Regions from separate parts of the Rhizobium sp. CIAT894 genome, predicted to be linked through region 3. Evidence: riboswitches for the same ligand, from Rfam matches in the RefSeq annotation. Region 3 holds a riboswitch; each other region holds the start of a gene.
The links. Region 3 has a riboswitch for cobalamin ahead of cobU (bifunctional adenosylcobinamide kinase/adenosylcobinamide-phosphate guanylyltransferase). Riboswitches for the same ligand answer to the same signal wherever they lie in the genome.
Positions count from the first base shown of each region.

Region 1: it holds a riboswitch for cobalamin, as region 3 does, so the genes downstream of both, nrdH (glutaredoxin-like protein NrdH) here and cobU (bifunctional adenosylcobinamide kinase/adenosylcobinamide-phosphate guanylyltransferase) in region 3, are expected to answer to the same signal.
Region 2: it holds a riboswitch for cobalamin, as region 3 does, so the genes downstream of both, RHEC894_RS13430 (ABC transporter substrate-binding protein) here and cobU (bifunctional adenosylcobinamide kinase/adenosylcobinamide-phosphate guanylyltransferase) in region 3, are expected to answer to the same signal.
Region 4: it holds a riboswitch for cobalamin, as region 3 does, so the genes downstream of both, RHEC894_RS17765 (CbtB domain-containing protein) here and cobU (bifunctional adenosylcobinamide kinase/adenosylcobinamide-phosphate guanylyltransferase) in region 3, are expected to answer to the same signal.

Region 1 is NZ_CP020947.1:3,934,885-3,939,700, forward strand. It holds gene nrdE (class 1b ribonucleoside-diphosphate reductase subunit alpha) at 1-1,919, opposite strand, end outside; gene nrdI (class Ib ribonucleoside-diphosphate reductase assembly flavoprotein NrdI) at 1,898-2,302, opposite strand; gene nrdH (glutaredoxin-like protein NrdH) at 2,316-2,537, opposite strand; cobalamin riboswitch at 2,798-3,024, opposite strand; gene RHEC894_RS19345 (heavy metal translocating P-type ATPase) at 3,446-4,816, opposite strand, start outside.
Region 2 is NZ_CP020947.1:2,693,771-2,698,586, forward strand. It holds gene RHEC894_RS13420 (ABC transporter ATP-binding protein) at 1-636, opposite strand, end outside; gene RHEC894_RS13425 (iron ABC transporter permease) at 633-1,664, opposite strand; gene RHEC894_RS13430 (ABC transporter substrate-binding protein) at 1,670-2,686, opposite strand; cobalamin riboswitch at 2,860-3,116, opposite strand; gene blh (bifunctional sulfur transferase/dioxygenase Blh) at 3,378-4,658, opposite strand.
Region 3 is NZ_CP020947.1:2,565,782-2,570,597, forward strand. It holds gene cobN (cobaltochelatase subunit CobN) at 1-377, opposite strand, end outside; gene cobW (cobalamin biosynthesis protein CobW) at 382-1,431, opposite strand; gene cobU (bifunctional adenosylcobinamide kinase/adenosylcobinamide-phosphate guanylyltransferase) at 1,436-1,960, opposite strand; cobalamin riboswitch at 2,259-2,655, opposite strand; gene RHEC894_RS12745 (chloride channel protein) at 2,879-4,669, shown strand; partial or broken gene RHEC894_RS12750 (adenylate/guanylate cyclase domain-containing protein) at 4,676-4,816, opposite strand, start outside.
Region 4 is NZ_CP020947.1:3,590,274-3,595,089, reverse strand. It holds gene RHEC894_RS17780 (inorganic phosphate transporter) at 1-217, shown strand, start outside; gene RHEC894_RS17775 (bifunctional diguanylate cyclase/phosphodiesterase) at 227-1,798, opposite strand; gene RHEC894_RS17770 (histidine phosphatase family protein) at 2,260-2,814, opposite strand; adenosylcobalamin (AdoCbl) riboswitch at 2,892-3,048, shown strand; gene RHEC894_RS17765 (CbtB domain-containing protein) at 3,047-3,256, shown strand; gene RHEC894_RS17760 (CbtA family protein) at 3,371-4,117, shown strand; gene RHEC894_RS17755 (hypothetical protein) at 4,168-4,776, shown strand; gene RHEC894_RS17750 (sulfite oxidase-like oxidoreductase) at 4,785-4,816, opposite strand, start outside.

The DNA.
Region 1 (4,816 bases), 1.4 Mb from region 3:
ACGCGGCCGATCTTGCCTTCCTTGCGGATCTCGATCTTCGAGACGATCGGATGGATCGAGGAGGTCGAGTGGTTGATGTAGGAGATCGAGCCCGTCGGCGGCACCGCCTGCAGGTTCTGGTTATAGAGGCCGGAGGTCATGACCGCCGTCTTCAACGCCGCCCAATCATCCTGTGTCGGAATATGGATTCCTGATTTGTCGAACAGCGCCTGCACCTTCTCGGTCGCCGGCTTCCATTCCGTTTCGATATATTTGTCGAAATAGTCGCCGGAGGCATATTTTGAATTTTCGAAGCCCTTGAAGCTCTGGCCCCGCTCGACCGCCAGCAGGTTCGAGGCGCGGATCGCGTGATAGGTCACCGTATAGAAATAGATATTGGTGAAATCGACGCCTTCCTCCGACCCATAGAAGATGCGCTCGCGGGCGAGATAGCCGTGCAGGTTCATCTGGCCGAGCCCGATCGCATGGCTTTCGTCATTGCCCTTCTCGATCGACGGAACCGAGGCGATATGGCTCATATCGGAGACCGCCGTCAGCGCCCGGATCGAAGTCTCGATCGTCTTGCCGAAATCGGTGGAATCCATGGCCGCGGCGATATTCAGCGAGCCGAGATTGCAGGAAATATCCTTTCCGAGGTGCTTGTAAGAGAGGTCGTCATTGTAGTCGCTCGCCTCGCTCACCTGCAGGATCTCCGAGCAGAGATTGCTCATCGAGATGCGACCCGCAACCGGGTTTGCCCGGTTCACCGTGTCCTCGAACATGATGTAGGGATAGCCGCTCTCGAACTGGATCTCGGCGAGCACCTGGAAGAATTCACGCGCCTTGATCTTCTTCTTCGAGATGCGGGCGTCCGCCACCATCTCCCGGTACTTTTCCGTCACCGAAATCTCGGTGAAGGGCACGCCGTAGACACGCTCCACGTCATAGGGCGAGAACAGGTACATGTCCTCATTATTCCTGGCGAGTTCGAAGCTGATGTCAGGCACGACGACGCCGAGCGACAGCGTCTTGATGCGGATCTTCTCATCGGCATTTTCCCGCTTGGTATCGAGGAAACGCATGATGTCGGGGTGATGGGCGTTAAGATAGACGGCACCCGCACCCTGGCGCGCGCCGAGCTGGTTGGCATAGGAGAAACTGTCTTCCAAGAGTTTCATCACCGGAATAATGCCTGACGACTGGTTCTCGATCTGTTTGATCGGCGCGCCGGCCTCGCGGATGTTCGTCAGCGACAGCGCCACGCCGCCGCCGCGCTTCGACAATTGCAACGCCGAATTGATCGACCGGCCGATCGATTCCATATTATCCTCGACCCGCAGCAGGAAGCAGGAAACCAGTTCACCGCGCTGTTTCTTGCCGGCATTGAGGAAGGTCGGCGTCGCCGGCTGGAAACGGCCGGAAATGATCTCGTCGACCATATCGCGGGCAAGGGCTTCGTCGCCCCGCGCCAAGGTCAGCGCCACCATGCAGATACGGTCTTCGTAGCGCTCGAGATAGCGCTTCCCGTCGAATGTCTTCAGCGTGTAGCTGGTGTAATATTTGAAAGCGCCGAGGAAGGTCGGGAACCGGAATTTCCTGGCATAGGCCTGGTCGAACAGGTCGCGGACGAAATTGAAGGAATACTGGTCGAGAACCTCCTGCTCGTAATAACCTTCGGTCACGAGGTAATCGAGCTTTTCCCGGAGATTGTGAAAGAACACGGTGTTCTGGTTCACATGCTGCAGGAAATACTGCTTCGCCGCCATGCGGTCCTTGTCGAGCTGGATCCTGCCCTCGTCGTCATAGAGGTTCAGCATCGCGTTCAGCGCGTGATAGTCGAGCGTTTCCGCCGCTTTCAAAGGGCGTTCGCCGGCGGGATGAGCAAAAGTGTTATGCGGTTTTGCGCCCACATCCCGCGTCAGAGTTGTTCCCGTGTCCAAAATCGTTCCATTCCGTGTTTGACGTTGGCGACATCCTCGGCCGTGCCCATGAGCTCGAACCTGTAGAGGTAGGGCACCTGGCATTTGCGCGAAATCACGTCGCCGGCGAGCCCGTATGTCTCGCCGAAATTGCTGTTGCCCGCGGCAATCACGCCCCGGATGCGTCCTCGATTCTCCGCATCGTTCAAGAAACGGATCACCTGCTTGGGAACGGCACCCTTGCCACCGTCGCCGCTATAGGTCGGTACGATGAGAACGAAGGGTTCGCCGATATGGAACGCCTCTGCGCCGCTAGAAGGAATGCGCACCGCGTGCATCCCGAGCTTGGCGACGAATCGATGGGTGTTCTCCGATCGGCTGGAATAATAGACGATCAGCCCCATCGCCGTTTTCCGGTCAGGAGAGCGCGCTGATCATGTCGGGACGGAAACCCGCCCAATGCCGCTCGCCGGCAATGACGACGGGCGCCTGCATGTAGCCAAGGCTGCGGACGCGATCGAGCGCTTCGGCATCCTGCGAGATATCGACGATATCGTAATCAACGCCCAGGCGGTCGAGGGCGCGATAAGTGGCGGTGCATTGGACGCAAGCAGGTTTGCTATAGACGGTAACGCTCATCATCTTCCTCGTGATGTCAAAGAATTCAGGACGCAATACTGGGATCGGGCGCCTTGCGACGTCCGGGGCAACGCTTGATGCTGATCTGGCAAAGTCGGCGGTTTAAACGCCCGATACGATCCCTTTCGGGATTTGCGCGGACGGCGGCCTTGATGTTGTGGACATGACTTCAACCCCGAACTGCTCATGCGGACGTTCGGGGCAGAGCAACAGTCGCGGATCCTTCCGCTTCATGCGCGCGACCTTCCGGACACCCCGCCCGTGGACATCTCGTTCAAGGCAGGTCTCCTGGCTTGCGGGTCGAAGCACCCTGCCCCAGCCTTCCCAAGGCATCATGCCTCAGTGACCTGAAATCGGACAGTTGCTCGCCGCTCACAGTTGCGGGGGCAGCTCCGGCCTTGTTGCGCCGTCATGGCGAAACGCACCGTATTCCCGTCTTAGCCCGCGATCCTGACGAATCGAAGGAACCTTGAACACTAGATATAGTATCTGAATCAAAAATCGCGTCAACGGGTGGTTTGCGCATCGCGTTACGGCAGGTTTGAAATCGCTGCGTTCCTGTGAAAAACATGGATAATAAAGGCTTAAACAAAACGAACTGTGGAGAAGGCCGTGATGAGCAGGCCAGCCTGGTCGGCTCCCAGGCTGCTGACAAACCACAGCAAAACCCTTGACGTCATCCCAGGCCTTGTGCCGAGGATCTACGCACGATCAATTAAGTATTTGAAAATAAACGTTTTCCCGTCAGGAAATTACCGTAGTTAGATGCTCGGCACACGGCCGAGCATGAAGGAGGAGACTTTGTCGGCAAACCGAGAGCCGGCCTGACTGAGGATCGGCTCCGCTATTTTCAATTCTCGATCAGGCCCGAACCGGCAGCAGTCTTCACGCCGCCACCGGAAAAACATTCATCCCTTTACGCGAAGCAGCCTGAGCGCGTTGATCGTCACCAGCACGGTGGCGCCGGTATCGGCGAGAATCGCCGGCCAGAGCCCGGTAATGCCGGCGATCGTCGTCACCAGGAACACCCCCTTCAGCCCGAGCGCGATGGTGATATTCTGCAGGATGTTGCGCATCGTGCGTTTGGACAGTTCGATCATCCGCGCCACATCGCCGACACGTCCATGCAGCACGGCGGCATCCGCCGTCTCCAGCGCCACATCGGTGCCGCCGCCCATGGCGATGCCGATATCGGCAGCGGCCAGCGCCGGAGCGTCGTTGATGCCGTCGCCGACCTTGGCGACGATGAAGCCCTGGTGCTTCAATTCGCCGACGACTTGCTGCTTGTCCTCCGGCATCATCTCGCCACGCCAGTCGATGCCGAGCATGCCGGCAACCGCTGCCGCCGTCCGCCTGTTGTCGCCCGTCAGCATCATTGCCTTGACGCCGGCCGATTTCAGGGCGGTGAGCCCGGCCTGCGCATCCTCGCGCGGCTCGTCGCGCATGGCGATCAGGCCGGCCGCAACACCATCGACGAGCAGCACCGAGACACTCTTGCCTTCATCGTTCAAAACAGTAATGCGCGCATCCTTTTCGCCGTCGAGTGCTCCGCGCTCGCGGGCTGCGGACGGCGACAACAGGTCCAGCGTCTGACCGCCGGCCTTGCCGCTGACACCCTTGCCCGGCAGTGCTTCCAGTTCGAAGGCCGGCGGCACGGGAAGGCCGTCGGCCTTGGCGCGGTTGAGGATCGCCAGCGCCAAGGGGTGGCTGGAGCCCTGCTCCAGCACCGCCGCGCGCGACAAGATCTGCGCTTCGCTCAATCCGAAGGAAACGATGTCGGTCACTTGAGGCTTGCCTTCCGTCAGCGTGCCGGTCTTGTCGAAGGCGACCATCGTCACCTTGCCGAGCGTTTCCAGGACGGCGCCGCCCTTCATCAGCAGCCCGCGCCGCGCACCCGCCGAAAGCGAGGCGGCGATCGCCGCCGGCGTCGAAATGACGAGCGCGCAAGGGCAGCCGATCAGCAGGATGGCAAGGCCCTTATAGACCCATTCACTCCACAAACCGCCGAGCAGCAGCGGCGGCAAGACCGCAACAAGGGCTGCGACCACGACCACGCCGGGCGTGTAATAACGCGAGAACCGATCGATGAAACGTTCCGTCGGCGCCTTCGATTCCTGCGCCTCCTCCACCAGCTTGACGACGCGGGCAATGGTATTGTCGGCAGCGGCCGCCGTGACGCGAACCCTGAGCACCGCATCGCCATTCACCGTTCCGGCAAAAACGACGGCATCAATACCCTTGCGCACCGGCGTGCTCTCACCCGTTACCGGCGCCTCGTC
Region 2 (4,816 bases), 130 kb from region 3:
CTCGCCCTTCTGAAGCACCGCCAGGCTGTCGCAGAACATTGCCGCCAGGTTGAGATCGTGCAGCGCGACGATGCAGGTGATGCCGAGCTTCGAGATCAACCGGAGGATGTCGAGCTGGTGCTGGATATCGAGATGATTGGTCGGCTCGTCGAGCAGCAGTTCACCCGGCGCCTGCGCCAGCGAGCGCGCGATATGGACACGTTGGCGCTCGCCGCCCGACAGCGTCTGCCAGAGCTGACCCGCCCGCTCCCGCATGTCGACCCGCAACAAGGCCTCGTCGACCGCGGCATCGTCCTGCTCGCCCCAGGGCGAGAGCAGTCCGCGATGGGGCGTGCGGCCGAGCCGCACCACGTCGCGCACCGTCAGCTGCGTCTCGGTCGTCGATTGCTGCTCCACGAAGGCGATGCGCCGCGCAAGGGCTGCGCGCGACAGCGAAGCGATATCGTCTTCGCCCAGCCGGATGACGCCGCTGCGGACCTTGCGCAGGCGGCAGATCAGCCGCAGCAGGCTCGATTTGCCGGAGCCGTTCGGCCCGAGCAGGCCGAGCACCCTGCCCTTTGCCACCGTCAGGCTGACGCCATTGACGATGACCGTGTCGCCGGCGGCAAAACTCACCGCGTCGATCGTAATGCTCATGCGCTCCTCCGCACGCGATAGAGGATGACGGCGAAGGCCGGCGCGCCGAAGAGCGCGGTGACGACGCCGATCGGCAGCACCTGCTGCGGGATGATGATGCGAGAGACGATATCGGCGCCGACCATATAGATCGCGCCGCCGAGCGCCGTTGCCGGCAGCAGCCGCCGATGCCCCGGTCCGACGAGGAAGCGGGCGGCATGCGGAATGACCAGGCCGACGAACCCGATCGAGCCGACCATGCTGACGACGCTTGCCGTCATCGCCGCCGTCAGGCCGAACAGCAGGATCTGGACGCGGCGCACGGCAATGCCGAGCGAGGCGGCGGCATCCGTGCCGAAGGCGAAGGCGTCGAGCGCCCGGACATGCGCCATGCAAATGAGGAAACCGGCAAGCGCGATCGGCACCGAGAGATAGACATCCGGCCAGCGCACGCCGCTGAGCGAACCCAGAAGCCAGAACAGTATGCCGCGCGCCTGCTCGGCATTCGCCGATGTCGTGACGATATAAGAGGTCAGCGCATTGAAGAGCTGCGAGCCGGCGACGCCGCACAGGATGATGCGCTCGCCGGTTCCCCCAACCCCCGTCGCCAGGAAGCCGACCAGCAAAAAGGCGACGACTGCACCGATGAAGGCGCCGCTCGACAGGCCGAGAACACCGTAGCCGAAGCCGAGGATCATCACGCAGACAGCCCCCGTCGAGGCGCCGGCGGAGATGCCGAGCACATAGGGTTCGGCCAGCGGATTGCGTAGCAGCGCCTGCAGCACGGCGCCGCAGAGCGAGAGCGACGCGCCGGCGCTGGCAGCAACCAGTGCCCGGCTCAGCCGATAATCCCAAACGATGCCCTGGTGAATACGGCTGAGTTCGAATTGCGTGCCGAACAGCCGGTTGGAGACCGCCTCCGCTGTGGTCGCCAGCGGGATCGCGATCTCGCCGATCGAAACGGCAAGGCTGATCATCAGCCCGAGAAGAAGGAAGGCAGCAATGGTGAGCGCGCCGAGCGCCCACCATCCCTGCTGCCTGACCGACATTGCCGTCACTGCGACAGGCCGAAGGACTTGATGCCCTCCGCCAATGTCTCGATGCCGTCGATCGTGCGGATCGTCGGGTTCATCGATTGCGCGTCCATCATCACGAAGTGCTTGTTCTTGACCGCATCCAGTTCCTTGACGACAGGATCGTTCTGGAGGAAATCGATCTTCACCTTGGGATCGTCGGCGGCGTAGCGGCGCCGGTCCATGGTGGCGAGCACGATGACGGCGGGGTTCGCCTCGGAAATGGTTTCCCAGCCGACCAGCGGCCATTCCTCCTCGGTCGTGACGACATTCCTGGCGCCGATCGTCTTCAGGATATAGGCAGGCGCGCTGTTCTTGCCAGCAATGAAGGCGTCGCCATTGACCTCCTTGCTGGAGAACCAGAAGACGACCGGCAGGTTCTTGCCCGCTGCGCCCGATATCGAAGCCACAGCATCGGCCTCGCGCTTCTTCAGCTCGGAGATCAGCGCATCGCCGCGCTCCTTCACGTCGAAAATTTCAGAGAGTTCGGCGATTTCACGATAGATCAGCTCCATCGTGAACAGCTCCTTGCGCACGCCGTCGCCGCCATCGGTGTTGACCTTGGCGACGCAATCAGCCGGCGAAAGATAGGTGTTGATGCCGAGATCCTCGAACTGCTCGCGCTTGCCGACCGAGCCCTGCGCGCCGACATGCCATTCGAACTCGGCCGCCACCAGGTCGGGCTCTTGCCCGACGACGGATTCGAAGCTCGGATCATTGTCGGCAAGACGCTTTATCTTGCTGTTGGCGTCGGCATATTGCGGCAGCACCGGACCGACCCAGACGGCCGTGCCTGTGATTTTCTCGGCAAGGCCAAGCGAGAAGAGAATTTCGGTCATGCCCTGGCCGATCGAAACGATCTTCGACGGCGCCTTCTGGAACGTTACTTGTTGACCGCAATTGGTGATGGTCAAAGGATATTGGGTGGCGGCAAGGCTCGGTGCCGCAAGGCCGATCAGCCCGAAGGCAAATGTCATGGTGGCGAGAATCTGGCGCATGAAAAACCTCGATTGAAGGGAAAAAGTACGGTTATGCCGCACATGCGGCCGAAGGCACGCTGAGACGTGCGCTAACCGCAGGAGGCCCAATCGAGACGGATGCATGCCGGAATTCGGCGAAGGTTCAGAAGGTCAATCATGTCTGCTCCTTGTCCGGGCATCCCCGCCCGGTTGATTGGATCGTGATTGACGGCAGGTCTCCTGGCTTGCGGATATCCGTCGTTTCATCCGCCTTCCCGCGATATATCGCAGTGGCGGGGCTATCAGCCCTTCAGAGATGGCCGGTCGCTGGCCACAGCTGAGATGATCGACAATCCGCTTACAGTTGCGGGGGCAGCCACGGTCTCGGTCCCTACTGGGTCGTCCTCACCGTGTTCCCTATTAATCCCCTTGGAGTCATCTTCAGGGAACCGTCACACCCAGTTACGTCGCCGGCCTGGGCGACGTCAATGATTATTGCGGGGATAGGGTTGGGGTGGGTGAGAAATGGCGACGGAACGGGGAGCGCTGTTGGCCGGTGCAATGCCAGCATCCTCGCCTCCTCAGGATACGGCGTTCGTAAGCGTTAGCGCCGCCTTCTCAGTTCCAGCTATCGCGGGCGCGGCATCCGCCAACGCCCCTCATGCTGAGGTGCGCAGCCCGCAAGGGCGAAGCCTCGAAGCACGCGCCGCAGCGCTGCTCCCCCGCGTTCCTACAACGCATCCAGCGGGATCTTCAGATACCGCCGGCCGTTCTCCTCCGGCTCCGGCAATCTGCCTCCCCGAATATTCACCTGCAGCGCGTGCAGCATCAGCTTCGGTTTCGGCAGCGTACGGTCTCGCGCCTGGCGCAACGCCACGAAGCCGGCCTCGTCGATGCCTGATATATGCGGATTGGCGCGCTTCTGGGCGGCTATCGTGCTTTCCCAGCGCGGGTGGCGGCCGCCAGGCTGATAGTCGTGGCCGGAAAAGAGCCGGGTCTCCTCGGGCAGCGACAGGATGGCCTGGATCGAGCGCCAGAGGGCGCTGGCGCTGCCGCCGGGAAAATCGGTGCGCGCCGTGCCGGAATCCGGTGTGAATACAGTGTCGTGCACGAAGGCGGCGTCGCCGATGACATAGGTCACCGAGGCAAGCGTATGGCCGGGCGAGAACATCACGTGGGCTTTAAGCCCGCCGATCTCGAAAGTGTCGCCATCGGCAAACAGCCGGTCCCATTGCGAGCCGTCGGTTTCGAGTGCCGGCCAGTTGTAGATTTCCTTCCAGAGCACCTGGACGTCGGTGACATGGGCGCCGATCGCCGTCGGTGCGCCGGTCTTTCCTTTGAGGTAGTGCGCGGCGGAGAAATGATCGGCATGCGGATGCGTGTCGAGAATCCACTCGACCGCCAGTTCCTCGCTTTCGATATAAGCGAGGATGGCATCGGCGTTGGAAGTTCCCGTCGCCCCCGACATCTCGTCGAAATCGAGCACCGGGTCGATGATGGCGCAGCCTTTCGTCGCGGGATCGGAAACGACATATTGCACGCTGCATGTGTGAGGTTCGAAGAAGGCCTTCACCGCGGGCGCCTGCCCTGCCCGCTTCTCCAGCCAGCGGCGTGCGCCGGCAAGATCGAAGCCGAGGTTTTGACCGAAGGCTTGAACATCCCCGGCCTTCATGCGCCCATCCAGCACCTCGCCCAGCGCGTAGAGCGTCAGCGCCCGTGTGCCGCTCTTGCAATGGGCGACGACCGGTCCCTTCGCCTCGGCCATCGCCGCCTGGAAGGCGCGGATATCGGCCTCGGTGATTTCGGCCCCCTTCACCGGCACGAAGCTGTAGGCGAGCCCGGCGGCGGCGGCGGAAGCCTTCTCCGCGGCATTGCCGGGTTGCCCCGGCTCCTCGCCATCCGGCCGGTCATTGATGACGGCGGTAAAGCCGTCTGCTGCAAAAGCGGCAAAACCGGCGGCATCGGGCTGCCCCGCGACCGATATCAGCTCATTGACCCTCACGGATGTCATCGAAGCCCCCGCGCTGCCTTGGTCAGGCATTATCGCATGTATATCGTCACAATCTCACAAGTATATTGCCGAGCGCAAGAATAGAACGCTTGGCATGCCCGCGCTTACCGACCGCTGGGCAAGCCAGATCGTGCCGGCGAGAGACGCTTCCCAAACTC
Region 3 (4,816 bases):
AAGGGCGCCAGCCCTGCATCCGGCCTGGCGTCACCCGGCAACACAGCAATCAGCGTGCCATTGCGAGCCGCACACGCATGCAGCGCCTCCAGCGCGTAGCGGAAATAGCTGGCGCCGCCGAGCGCACGCACGACGATGAACCTGGCGTGGCGCGCCGTGCGCTCGACATAGGTATCGACAGACATCGGATGCTTCAGGCTCATCAGGCTGGCGAGCCTTAATGTATGGCCGATCGCCCCACCGGCATGAGCCGCAGCGATTGCCGCAAGCTCGCTGTCGGCAGCCGACAGGAACAGGATATCGCCCGGCGTTTGCCCAAGGTCGATCGCCTCCTCGCCGTCGCTGATCGTTCCCTGTTGGGCCAGAAGCAGATGCATGGGTTTACGCCAGCGCCTCGATCGCCGCCCTCACCGCGCCCTCATCCATTTCGTGCAGGCCGATGACGACGAGGCGCGTGGCGCGCGTTTCGCCAGGGCCCCAGGCGCGGTCGAAATAATGGTCGATGCGACTGCCGACCGCCTGGAGCTGCAGGCGCATCGGCTTGCCCGAAACATCGACAAAGCCCTTGAGGCGCAGCACGTCATGCGTCGAGATGATTGTTTTCAGCGCCTCGACGAAACCGGCTGGATCGGCAACGGCGCCGAGTTCGACGACGAAGCTGTCGAATTCATCGTGATCGTGCGGCGCGCCGTCCTCATGCTCCAGCTCGTGATGCGACTTGCGGTTGGCGATATCATCCTCCGTGCCGATGCCGAGGCCGAGCAGGACGCCGGCCGGCACTTCGCCGTTTTTCGCCTCGATCATCACCGGCTTGCGCGCGGTGCGGGAAGCGACTTCGTCACGGACGCGGCCAAGGCCGGCGACGTCGATCAGGTCTGTTTTGTTGAGCACGATGAGATCGGCGCAAGTGAGCTGATCCTCGAACAACTCCTCGATCGGGCTTTCGTGATCGAGCGATTCATCCTCGGCGCGCCGCGCATCGACGGCATCATGGTCGTCGGCGAAGCGGCCGGCGGCAACAGCCGCGCTGTCCACCACCGTGACGACGCCGTCGACGGTCACCTGGGTGCGAATGTCGGGCCAGTTGAAGGCGGCCACCAGCGGCTGCGGCAAGGCAAGCCCCGAGGTTTCGATGACGATATGGTCGGGCCGCTGCTCCCGTTCCAGAAGCTTCGTCATCGTCGGAATGAAATCGTCGGCAACGGTGCAGCAGATGCAGCCATTGGTGAGCTCGATGATATCGTCCTCGGTGCAGTTCTCAGCGCCGCAGCCTTTCAGCACCTCGCCATCGACACCGAGATCGCCGAACTCGTTGATGATGAGCGCAATCTTCTTGCCCCCGGCATTGGTGAGCAGGTTGCGGATCATCGTCGTCTTGCCGGCGCCGAGGAAGCCGGTGATGACGGTTGCGGGAATCTTCTGCTGGTTCATGGATTTAACCCTTCATTTTCAGCGGCAGGCCCGCCGCGATAAAATAGACTTCGGCGGCCTTCGCCGCGATCGATTGGTGCAGCCGGCCGGCATGATCGCGAAAATCCCGCGCCATGCGATTGTCAGGCACGATGCCGAGGCCGACCTCGTTGGAAACGAAAACGAGCCGCGCCTTCGCGTCAGGCAGGAAATCAGCGAGCGCTGTAAACTCCGCTGTCATATCCCGCTCCTCCATCATCAGATTGGTGACCCAGAGCGTCAGGCAGTCGATCAGCACGATACGCCCCTCGCCGTCGATGGCGGCAAGCTTGCCGACGAGATCGAGCGGCTCCTCATGCGTCGTCCAGGAAGGGCCGCGGTCGGCCCTGTGCTGGGCAATGCGCGCCTGCATCTCGTCGTCCCATGCCCTCCCGGTCGCGAGATAGTGGCGGTCGAGGCCGGTTGAAACGACAAGGTTTTCGGCGAAGCGGGATTTGCCGGAGCGTGCGCCGCCGAGGATAAAGGTGGTGTTGGTGGAAGCGATCGTCATACGCCAGCGCCCCCGCTAGAGAGGGCGCGGCGGTGCCACATCCCTCTTCTCCCCAGCGGGGAGAAGGTGCCGGCAGGCGGTTGAGGGGGTGAACGGCGAAGCCGCGAATGCACTGAGCACAAGCGAAGGGCAAAATGACGGGGGCGCCGTCCGCCCCCCTCATCCGACCCTTCGGGCCACCTTCTCCCCGCGGGGGAGAAGGGGAAATCCATGCGCACCGCACCAGGCCGCACCGAATTCAATCGTTCAGCCAAAACAACCTCCGTGCTGGCAGCGGGACTCTTGCCCAAGGGTGGGCTCCTCGCCCGGCACGAATGGCAGGTCTCCTGGCTCGCGGTTATCGGCCGCGATCGGGGCGGACCGGACACCGGTCGCCCCTGATCGTGCCAGCAGATCTGCCTCGCCTTCCCGGCCGCATCGGTGAAGAGGTGGACGATTCGTAGAGATAGAGGCGTCCGACCCCGGTTGATCACCATGCATGTCCAGTGGCTTTTCCGGCATGTCGCCCATCCGGCCCGCCTGCGCCATTGCAAGGGTCGGCCGGAAGCGCTCGATGCCGGATGGAAGACCCTGACCGCTCTACAGTCGCGGGGTCGGCTGTGATGAAGGCGCCCGGCTTGGGTCCGCCCCGTCACATTCCCTTTTCATCCGGAAGGGCGCTACACCGATCCGGAACCATCCGTTGAGGGATGGTTAGGCAAGCCCGGGGGTGAAGTCAACCGGCCTTGGCGGCCGGCAAACCGCCGGCAAGGTGGAATGGTCACCCAAACACGACTTACTCCACCAGAAATATCGTCTTTTATCAGAGGCTTACGTCATAAATATTTGACCCTCACGCCGGCTTTTCGCCGCAATTGCACGGCAAGCGGACTGCGCCACCGCCCTTGACCGGGTCTCTCCCCGCCTAGTTGTCTAGCCATGCTTATGAAATTGGATCGGCGCCGTCTGCGCGCGCTGCGTATTTTCTTTGATCCGGAGCGGCTGCGTGCGCTGACCCGACGCAGCGAGGTCGGCCTGTCGCTCGCGGGCGCCATCGTCGGCATCGCCTCGGGCCTTGCCGTCACCGCCATGAGCTTCGTCTCCAATGAATTGCACCAGCTGGTCTTCGGCATATCAGACGATGAAAGGCTGAGCTCGTCTGCCATCGACGACAAGCTGCTGCTGCTCGCTGCCCCCGTCGCCGGCGGCATCCTGCTTGGACTGCTGCTTTTCATCCTGGCGAAGCGACGCAAGAAGCCGATGGTCGATCCGATCGAGGCCAATGCGCTGCATGGCGGCCGCCTGTCCTTGACCGACAGCATCATCGTTGCCGTGCAGAACCTGATCTCCAACGGTTTCGGCGCCTCCGTCGGGCTGGAAGCCGGCTATACCCAGCTTGCCGCCGGCCTCGCCTCGAAATTCGGCCTGAAGCTGCAGCTTCGTCGCTCGGACCTGCGCGTGCTCGTCGGCTGCGGCGCGGCCGGCGCCATCGCCGCCGCCTTCAACGCGCCGCTGACCGGCGCCTTCTATGCCTTCGAGCTGATCATCGGCACGTATACGATCGTGTCGCTGACGCCGGTCGTCACCTCCGCCCTCGTGTCCACGCTCGTCGCAAGACTGCTTGCTGAGGGCGATTTCACCATCGATATCGGCAGCTTCGGTTCGGTCGTGCCGGCCGACTACGTCCCGGCGCTGCTGCTCGGCGTCTTCTGCGCCGGCGTCGGCATCCTCATCATGCAGGGCGTCGCCTTCATCGAGGAACTGGCGCGCAAGAGCTCTATCGCCCCGCCCTTCCGCCCGGCGCTGGGCGGCATCATCGTCGGGCTTCTCGCGATGATCTCGCCGCAGGTGCTCTCGGCCGGCCACGGCGCCCTGCATCTCAATTTGTCCCGTGATGTCGCGATCCCGGCGCTGATCGGCCTCTTTCTGTTGAAATCGCTGGCCTCGGCGATCTCGATCGGCTCCGGCTTCAGGGGCGGCCTGTTCTTCGCCTCGCTGTTCATGGGCGCCCTGCTCGGCAAGCTCTTTGCCTATTGCGGCCCCTATTTCGCCGATGCGACGTTGACGCCTGCGATCTATGCCGTGGTCGGCATGAGTTCGCTTGCCGTCGCCGTCATCGGCGGGCCGCTCACGATGACCTTCCTGGCACTCGAAATCACCGGCGATTTCCCAATCACAGCGCTGGTGCTCGCCGCCGTTATTACCTCTTCGCTCGTCGTGCGCTCGACCTTCGGCTACTCCTTCGCCACATGGCGCTTCCACCTGCGCGGCGAAAGCATTCGCAGCGCCCATGACGTCGGCTGGATCCGCAACCTGACGGTGAACAAGCTCATGCGCGCCGACGTCAAGACGGCAAGGGCCGATGTCTCGCTGGAGGAATTCAAGAAGGCCTTCCCGATTGGTTCGACCCAGCGCGTCATCCTCGTCGAGGAGAGCGACAAATATGCCGGCCTCGTGCTGGTGCCGGAGATCTACGCCAATCCGACCGACGCCCAGGACGAGGCTGCGACGCTTGCCGATTTCATCCGCTACCGCAACGATTTCCTGCAGCCGCAGATGAATGCGCGGCAGGCGGCAGCGATTTTCGACAAGAGCGAAAGCGAAGCGCTCGCCGTCGTCAACAACCTGATCGAACGCAAGGTCATCGGCCAGCTCAGCGAAAGCCACACGCTGCGCCGCTACAGCGAAGAACTCGACCGCCGCCGCCGTGAGGTTTCCGGCGAGATTTGAGCAAGTCTACGAGGCAGCGTCGGCGAGCCGGAAGACGCCGGCTTTCTTCGAAACGCCGCGCAATTCGAACGAGCCGAGATGGTCGCAGGGAACGGCGCAGGTCGCCGCGAAGCTCTCAGAGAGCAGCAGGTCTTGTTCGAGCGTTCC
Region 4 (4,816 bases), 1.0 Mb from region 3:
CGTGGCGATGGTAACAATCGCCTCGGCCGATCATCTCGGCCTGCCGGTCTCGACCACGCATGTGCTGTCGTCAGGCGTCGCCGGCACCATGGCGGCGAACGGTTCCGGCCTGCAATGGTCGACCGTGCGCAACATGCTGATGGCCTGGGTGCTGACGCTGCCGGCTTCGATCGCGATCGCCTTCGTGCTCTTCGTGATCCTGCGCCAGCTATTCTAAAAACGAGTATCAGGCCGTTGAGGCCAGACTGGCATTGCGATCGCTGATGAAGATGCTCGCCTCGGCGGCGGGCATCGCCTTGCCGAAAAGATAACCCTGGCCGATATCGCAGCCGAGCTGCAGCAGGAAGGCGAGTTGGCCGTGCTCCTCGACGCCTTCGGCAGTCGTCTTGATGTTGAGGCTCCTGCCGAGGCCGAGCATGGCGCGGACGATCTTTTCCTGCCTTTCGTCGTCGCGATAGGTGGCGACGAAACTTTTGTCGATCTTGATCTTGTCGAAACGATAACGCGCGAGCTGGGCAAGACTCGAATAGCCCGTACCGAAATCGTCGAGCGCGATCTGGATGCCGGCGGCATGCAGCTCGTCGAGGACGACGGCGGCGACGGCCGGATCCTGGATCAGTGCATTTTCGGTGATCTCGACTTCCAGGCGCTGCGGCGGCAGCCGGCTCGCCGAGAGCACTTTGAGGATACGGGAGGCGAGCAGCCTGTCTTCCATCTGCACCGGCGAGACATTGAAGGACAGAGTTACGTGCTCCGGCCAGCCGAGCGCGTCGCTGCAGGCCTGGGCAAGCAGATCCTCGAAGAGGGCGGTGATCATGCCGGTTTCTTCGGCAATGTCGATGAAGACGGGCGGCGGGATGTTGACGCCGTCGTCGCCGATCCAGCGCGCCAAGGCTTCGAAGCCGCAGAGCTGGCCGGTCTTCAGGTCGATCAGCGGCTGATAGAAGGGTTTGATCGCCTTCTTGGAGATTGCCGCGCGCAGGCTGGTTTCCAGCGCGGCGCGTTCCGTCACCTTGTCCTGCATCGAGGCTTCGAAGACGAGAGAGTGATTGGGCCCGCGCGATTTCGCCTCGTACATGGCAAGGTCGGCGCGGTGAGCGGCATCCTCAAGCGGCTCGGCTCCCTCGGCCCAGCGGTCGTAGCCGACGCTGGCGCCGACTTCGACAGCAAAGCCGTCGATAAGGATCGGCCGGGTGACGGCCTGGATCAAAAGCTTGGCAAAATGCTCTTCGCGCTGTGCGGTCAGGCCGAAGGCGACGATGATGAATTCGTCACCGCCGAAGCGATAGACGCAATCGGCATTGCCGAGCGCGCAGATACGTTTTGCGACCTCGATCAGCAGGCCATCGCCGCCCTTGTGGCCAACGAGATCGTTGACTTTCTTGAAACCGTCGAGGTCGACGGAAAAGATAGTAACGTTGCGAGCCCAATTCTCGATCTCGGCTTCCTCATCCAGGATCGGCCGCGAGAGGAGCTTGCGCTCGAAGGCGTAGCGGTTCGGCAGTTTGGTCAGATGGTCGTGGGTCGCGGTCCAATCGGCCTTCGCCTGAGCGGCGTCGCGCAGGTCCATTTCCTTGCGCAGGTCGGCGATGCGCAGCACCGAATAGATGAAACTCATGGCGCCGGCGACGCCGAGGGCCAGGACGAGCTTGTCGGCGCCGTACTCACTGAAACCGATCATGAAGGTGACGAGGCCGTCGTCGAAGTGCAACAGCGCGCCGAGGAGCCAGAGGGTTACTCCGAACACCACAATCGACACACATTGCCGTCCGGCCCTGCTTTGGAAAAACGCCGGCATATCGCCTTCTCCATCTCCACCCTGCGCGGAATTATCACGAAAATCTGAAATGTTCGTTGAACTCAGGGGGCAAATTGTTGGAGGGGCGGCCTGTTGCGGCGCCATCGGGATGGCAGCCTTGCTGCGGCCGTTCGTCGGCTTTTTCGGGAGATCAAGGATCTTTCGGGTGCAATGGCGAAGGTGAGGGCTCGGGAAGAACGAGGGCGAGCGTGCTGTTGCATCGCTCGCCCTGTCTCGCTTTTCAGGCGGTGACGATCAGCAGCGGGACGCTGACGACCAGACCGACCAGAATTAGGGTGAACGTCGCAACCCGCATCAAACGCAGGCGCCGCGTACGTTCCCCACTCCAATCATATGCCATGTCTTCCATCTCCTTGGGACAAGGAAGTAGTCCCGGTCAAACCCGGTTCAATAGAGATGACGCGATTTGCTTGCGTAAGGCTGGATCGTATGAGGCATCTCTAATGCTGAAGGCGCAACGACCAGCGCCGCCCGTTGCTGGTCATGCGAATGACGGCGAGTGGCTCGACGTCGACGAGCCAGAAGGAGGAAAGCGGTGCGTGAAGCACATGCGCGATGGCTGCTCTTATGACGGATGCATGGGTAACGGCCACGACATGGCCGCCGAGTGTAGATTGCTCATCCATCCAGCCTGCGATGCGCGTGCGCAGATCGGCAATGCTCTCGCCGCCGTGCGGGGCAGCTTCCGGATCGCTCATCCACGCCATGAGGCCCTCCGGCTCTTCGGCCTCAATCGTTGTGATCGATCTGCCGGCCCAGCGGCCGTGGTCGCAATCGCAAAGCGCCTGATCTATCCGGGCTTCGAGGCGGAGCGCTTCCGTGGTCTGGCGGGCGCGCAAAGCGGGGCTCATGACGATACGATCGGCGCGGGGAGGGGCGGCCATCCTGCCTGCTTCCGCCATGGCCTTTTCTTCCAGCGGTTCGTCGAGCGGGAACAGGCCCTTGCGGCTTGCCGCCGTTGCGCCGTGGCAGATCCAGGTGAGGCGCGTGTTCACGGTCGTTCCGATCTCCGGATAGCGGTGGGGACAGCCTTTGCCGGCTTCGCGAAGTGTCGTTGACAGTTTCTTCGGCGAGCAGATATAACCGTGCTGTTGCGGGTTTGGAAGCCGGTGGAAATCCGGCGCGGTCGCGCCACTGTGACCAGCGTGTCGAAAGCTCTTCGTGCTGGAAGTCAGACCTTACCGCACAAACACTCTTTCGACTGAACGCGTCATTCCGGAGGAATACATGTCTGACACCACTTTCACGCCCGTCGCGGCACCGGCGCCAATCCCGCTCGGAGATATCCTGCCCTGGGCGATCTTCGGCGGTCTGCTGATGCTCATCGTTCTCTATTTCGTCGGCACCGAGGAAGGCGCGATGGCGTTGTTCAACGGCATGTATGTGCACGAATTCGTGCATGACGCCCGTCATCTCCTCGGCTTTCCCTGCCACTAAAGCGCATCGCGATCTTTCAGATTTGCTTCTCGCGCTTTAGGTCTTTGTTTTACGCATGTCGTTATCGTAAAACCGCTGCATAGTTTTGCGCGACATGCTTAGGGGAATACTGACATGGTTGGAAATCTTCTGCTTCGCGGCATGCTCGCGGGCGTGATTGCTGGCATTCTCGTTTTTGCCTTTGCCCATACCTTCGGCGAACCGCTCGTCGATGCGGCGATCGCCTTCGAGGAGGCGAGCGCCCAGGCGGCCGGCGAAGCCGCCGAACCTGAGATCGTCAGCCGGGCCACGCAGGCCGGTCCCGGCCTCTTCATCGGCGTCATGGCTTACAGCATCGCCGTCGGCGGGCTTTTTTCGCTTGCCTTCGCTTTCGTGCATGGCCGCCTCAGCAGCCTTTCGCCGCGCGGCACCTCGGTCGTCATCGCCGTCGCCGCCTTCGTGGCGATCGTGCTCGTTCCCGGCATCAAGTATCCGGCCAACCCGCCGGCGGTCGGCAATCCCGACACGATCGGCGTCAGGACCGAGCTATTCTTCCTGATGATCGTCGTCTCGCTTGCCGCGCTGATCGCCGCGGTTGCGCTGTCGCGCCGTCTTTCAGAACGTTTCGGTCTCTGGAACGGCGCGATCATCGCCGGTGTTGCCTATCTCATCTTCATCGGCCTCGTTCTCTATCTCTTGCCGCCGATCAACGAGGTGCCGGAGAATTTCTCGGCGCTGGTGCTTTGGCGGTTCCGCACGACAACGCTCGCCATGCACGCGATCCTCTGGGCAGCGCTCGGCCTTGCCTTCGGAGCGCTGGCCGAAAGGCAGTTCGCCGTCAAGGGTGGGCAGCGCGGACGGCCGGCGAGGGCATTTCGCTGAATGCATCCAAGGGCGCAGCCTGGTCTGCGCCCCGAACTTTCAGGGCGATCATGAGACGCGAGAGAACCGGGCTATTTTTGCCGACGACATTTGCCGTCATCGCCTGCCTTTTTATGATCGCCGGAAACTGCTTTGCGCATAGCCGCAGTGCCGGCGGCAATGCTACCGGTCTCGATGTTCCGGAAATTTCCCATGGCGAGATGGCGGTGATTTCAGACTATCGCCGTGGGATCATCGACCTCGCATCCCGTGCAGTCGATACCAACGAACCATTCCGCCGCATCCTGAACTATGCCGAAATCCAATATTCCTATTGCCTGTGGGGCAGAGTGCCCGGCAGCGTGACGGATGAGGAAAGTCCGTTCAACGAATGCGCCCATGCCTATCTCGCGGCGACGAAGGCGGTGCTGATGGCGATGCGGGAGATGCCGCGGGAGGCGCCTGCCGCAGGAGAAATCATCTCCGCCATTGATGTCGACATGGTGCGGCGCGGTCTTGCGCTCGTCACCTGCCAGTTCAGCGGCGAGGCTTTCAACACGGCCGACATCATCAAGCCGCGCTGGAGCAGGATACCGCTTCATTTCGCCAGCATGGCGTCGCTGACTGGGCTCGCCGCCTTGTTGGGGCTTGCCATCCTGGCGCTTCGCCGTTTCCTGTAGCCTAAGGCTCAGTCGTCGGAATAACGCTGCTCGCGCCACG